DNA from 2 places in the Blautia sp. BCRC 81119 genome. Region 1 is predicted to be linked to the other one. Evidence: riboswitches for the same ligand, from Rfam matches in the RefSeq annotation. Region 1 holds a riboswitch; the other holds the start of a gene.
What was found. A riboswitch is a leader RNA that binds a small molecule or an ion and turns the genes downstream of it on or off. The one in region 1 is predicted to bind cyclic di-GMP.
Positions count from the first base shown of each region.

Region 2: linked by a shared signal. The riboswitch ahead of DMI82_RS08095 (hybrid sensor histidine kinase/response regulator) and the one ahead of DMI82_RS00245 (substrate-binding periplasmic protein) in region 1 are both predicted to bind cyclic di-GMP.

Region 1 is NZ_QJHD01000001.1:50,726-53,128, reverse strand. It holds gene DMI82_RS00255 (serine hydrolase) at 1-111, shown strand, start outside; gene DMI82_RS00250 (RidA family protein) at 206-577, shown strand; cyclic di-GMP riboswitch class I at 779-854, shown strand; gene DMI82_RS00245 (substrate-binding periplasmic protein) at 1,062-1,877, shown strand; gene DMI82_RS00240 (ATP-binding response regulator) at 1,861-2,403, shown strand, end outside.
Region 2 is NZ_QJHD01000010.1:119,357-121,759, forward strand. It holds gene DMI82_RS08095 (hybrid sensor histidine kinase/response regulator) at 1-1,048, opposite strand, end outside; cyclic di-GMP riboswitch class I at 1,281-1,371, opposite strand; gene DMI82_RS08100 (IS110 family transposase) at 1,865-2,356, opposite strand.

The sequences.
Region 1 (2,403 bases):
ATCCTCTGTGTGATGTCAGAAGACTGTAAACCTGGGGACGCAGTTTCGCATATCCGGGATATTTCCGGTATTGTTTATAATTATCTGAATATGGACCTTGACCAGGGGTGATCTGTGAGTTAGAATAAAAAACAGCTGAGCAAGATCCTGATGGATATTTCCGACAGAGAAGTATCCGAAATGTTCGTGAAAGGAGAATTCTATTATGAAGACAGTACATACAGACAAAGCACCTGCAGCAATCGGACCATACTCCCAGGCTATCATCCATGGAGATACGCTTTACACATCCGGTCAGATCCCGGTGGATCCGGCAACCGGAGAGGTAGTTGGAACAACCATCGAGGAGCAGGCTGACCGTGTTATGAAGAACCTCGGAGCAGTTCTGGAAGCTGCCGGCTCCAGCTATGAGAATGCAGTCAAGACAGTATGCTTCCTTGCAGATATGAACGATTTTGCGGCATTTAATGAAGTATATGCCAAATATTTCGTAAATAAACCTGCACGTTCCTGTGTTGCAGTCAAGACACTGCCAAAGAACGTTCTCTGCGAGGTAGAAGTGATCGCAGCAATCTGATGATTTGATAAAAAATCCCTGTTGTCTGATTTCAGTCAGACGCGGGGATTTTTTTCGTGGGGATAAAGTATTTTTCTCTGTTTTGGAGCAATCTCTTTTTGTGTGTTTTCAGGCGTTAAAACGGTAATGTTTTTTCTTGTGTAAAGTAGAGCGCTGTAGTATAATAAAACCAGTTTTTTAGGATACGTATAAAAGCTTAATAAGGATGATCGGCAAACCAGATGAAAGTCTGGGACGCAAAGCTATAGGGCCTGTAAAATGGCAGCCAGTTGCATGAAATGAGGTGCACTGTCTGTGAGACGGTGTTTTTTTTATCGTTAGCTTTACGGTTGTCGTAGCTGTCTGCGTTATGCTGGTGATTTCTCTTGTTATGCGTAGAAATCAGCAGGAAGCGATCCGTGTGGAGCGGGAAAATAATGCGAGGCTGGAAACCGTAAATACAGATATGAAAAAAACAAAAAGGATAGTTAGGGATAGATGGAAAATGAAAGGAAAAAGAGTGATTGCAGGCATTCTGCTTGCGGGCATCTTAGCAGTCACCCTGTCAGGGTGTAAAAACACAGATAACACGAAAGAAGAACCAGAAAAGCCTGTTATTACCCTTGGCAGCGATAATTATCCACCATACAATTATCTGAATGAGGATGGTGTACCGACGGGTATAGATGTAGAACTGGCTACAGAAGCTTTCGAGAGAATGGGATATCAGGTGAAGGTTGTCCAGATCAACTGGGAGAAGAAAAAAGAACTGGTAGAGAGTGGAGAGATTGATTGTATCATGGGATGTTTTTCCATGGAAGGGCGCCTTGACGATTACCGATGGGCAGGACCATACATAGCAAGCCGTCAGGTGGTCGCTGTAAATGAGAACAGTGATATCTATAAACTGAGTGATCTGGAGGGAAAGAATCTGGCTGTTCAGTCCACAACCAAACCGGAAAGCATCTTTCTGAACCGGACAGATGAAAGAATCCCCAAATTGGGAAATCTGATCAGTCTTGGACATCGGGAACTGATCTATACGTTTCTTGGGAAAGGATATGTAGATGCAGTTGCCGCACACGAGGAATCTATCGTTCAGTATATGAAGGATTATGATACAAGCTTCCGTATCCTGGAAGAGCCTCTTATGATCACCGGAATAGGTGTCGCTTTTGCAAAAGATGATGACAGGGGAATCTGTGAGCAGATGGATCAGACACTGGCGGAGATGCGTCAGGATGGCACATCCCTGAAAATTATTGAAAAATATCTGGATGATCCCCAGAAGTATCTGGAGGTGGATGATCTTGGATATTAAGAGAAAGACAAAAGGAAAACGAATCCAGCTGCTCGGAGGTCTGCTCGGAATCTGTGTGGCTGTAGTCTCTCTGTTTTATTTCTTCTACGCAGAAAAAGCGGAAGCAGAGAAAAGACTGGTGGAGATCGTAAACTATGTCAAAGTGCAGTGCTCAACCTACACCCATTATAATGAATCTTCGGAATCCAAAAGTCTTTTACGTGCCATTGAAAGTGCCAGACAGATGAGTACAAATATTAGCATGGAAACAGAAAACGGCGATCAGCTAAGCCAGGATTTGCTGAAAGAAAACCTGCAGACTCTCTGGGTGGATGGCATCATAGTGCTGGATAAAGAAGGAAAGATGGACTGTGAATACAGTATGGAGGAGTCTCTGACTAATGAGATCACGGAGTATCTGCAAAAAGAAATTATCATGGATTTTGCCGGATATGAAGAAAGATCTTATTCAGAACGGTTTGCCAGGAAAGATGGATCCTATATTGACATTGCAGCCTGTGCCAGAAAAGATGTGCCAGGTATCGTT
Region 2 (2,403 bases), on a different contig from region 1:
TCAGCCTTTCTGCAATATAACCACGGTCGTAAAAAGAGGATACCGCCTTCTTATCTGTCTCCACAACATAGGAATCCACAAAATGCCGGATCAATTCATCCCACGTATGACTCTGTTCAAAGACGGTCATCAGGGACGGTTCAACCTTAAAGGTATCAAAAGTATTCGCTTCCAGATTCACATAATACTCGCACAAATCTGCTTTCGTAAAAGCCCGGTGGAAAGCAGCAGATTTTTGTGCCTGCATGATTTCTTTTTTCTCCCCATCAATGTTAATAAAAATCCCGGCAATCCTGCTGGCAGAACCATCCAGACGGCGTATTACTTCTGCCGATGCCCGAAACCACTGGTATTGATTATCCTTCATTCTCATACGATACTCTACCTGGTATTTTATCTGGTTCGTCTTATCCTTAATTGCCGCCTGAAGCTGCACCATTACTCTTTCTTTATCCTGTGGATGCAGAAGATCTGACCAGGATTCCAGTTTATTCGGAAAGTCCAGGGTGTCATGATAGCCAAGCATTTTTCGAAATTCATGACTCCAGTTTGCATTCACAATCTCACTGTTTTCGTCACAGTCAAAATACCAGAAGCCGGAACAGATAGCCTCATTGAGCAGTGCCAAATTTATATGATCCCAGTTGACCTGTACGGACATAACCCAGATCTGTCTGCCCGCCTCATCTGTCGCATCCTCTTTACAAAGCCGTACATTATTCACTGTACCGTCTGCTGCAAGGATCTGTGCTTCCCCTGTTCCGTGAAGCTGCAAAAAACGGTCTCGCTCCAGTATATCTTCCTCGTCATAAAAGAAATTTCTCAATGAGCCTTTTGTCTGTTCCATGAAAGTATCGAATGTATATCCTGTACTATGCAACAGCAGATTATCCACAGACAAAATAGACAGGTTTTGGTCATAAGATCCTGTCATTATACCTACCCCGCCATTATTTTCCAGTGTTTTCTGTACGGCCTGTGACATGGCCTGTGTCTGCCCCGTTACAGTCTCACCTAAGGAATATATTTTGTCTTCATAATTTTTCATTTTATAAAAGTCCTCTCTCCGTCTTATGCCTTCTTCATCCTGCTTTTATCTGTATACAGAAAACCTGTCCCTGCTAGTTTCGTTACCCATTTTTGCATACAAAAAGGACATCTGCCAAAATCTGCCAGTGTCCCTACTATATTCTTTAAAATCACACATCTATATAGTATAAAAGGTATCGGAATCTCTTCTGTTCAAACATCTTTTCCATATATTATGATGATATGGAAACAGTGGCAACCGGCTGACATGGTCAAACTTTCTGACTTTAGTCCCTTCTGGCTTTGCGACCCTGCCTTTCAACAGGTTTGCCTTTAAAATAATTTTCATTTTTTCCAAAAATAAAATACCATGTGGTTTTTCTTACGTCAATAATATTTTGGTGGAAAATTTACATATATTTTAACCGAATCAAGTAACTCCCCTGTGGAGGTTACGAAAAGCAATAAGCAGTGGGTGAGGACCTCTCTATTCTTTTTAGTGCATGTTCAACAAAAATCCTTGATTTTACTGACTTTGCTGAACAGTTAATAAGTTACATATATCTACAAAATAGAGTTTTCTGGATATGAAGTGACTTCATGGAGTCCATTTCTGATGATTTTAGGTACAAGAAATAAAACGTCTTTGTTTCTTCTTATGAAGGCCTTCCTGTTTCCCAAATCCACCTACAGTAACTAACCTCTCATGTCTACCAGGATCACCATCCTCTGACGAGTCCTAAATTGTCGGGTAGAAACACCTATTACTAGGTATATCCCCCACAGATCCGTACGTGCCCAATTCAGGCATACGGCTCTTCACGACACTTATGCCTCAGATTATCCATATAGGCTCACGGCTGTATACCAGGTCTCTTATTTCGGCATAAATGCCTTCTGGCATGTATGGGATTGAATATCTCCCATCCACAACTAGTTTTGCGATTGTTTTCGGATCTTTTGAATCTGTTTTCTTTGGACTGTTATCATCAAGTTCCTTGATCTTCTTAACCGAGAATGGATTGACCATTACTAATCTTTTCTGATGATCATTTACATACTTCACAAACGCAAACCAGTAATGACCTGTTGGCTCGCAGCCGATCAGAACTGCAGTCTTTTTATTCTCAGTCTTAAGTGTCTCTGCCCAAAGGTTGAAAGAATTGAACCCTTCCAGATCGTTATGAAAAGAAAAAATACGTTTTGTAAGTTCGCGTCCTCTGTTATCAAAAGCTCTTGCATAATGTATCTGGCTTCCTATATCAACTCCGACAACCATTGTTGAATCTGTTACTTGCTCAATCTTTTCATTCTGTGTATAATTCATTTGGAACCTCCAGTGCTTGATTGTTTTGTTTACATCCGCCAAGATGC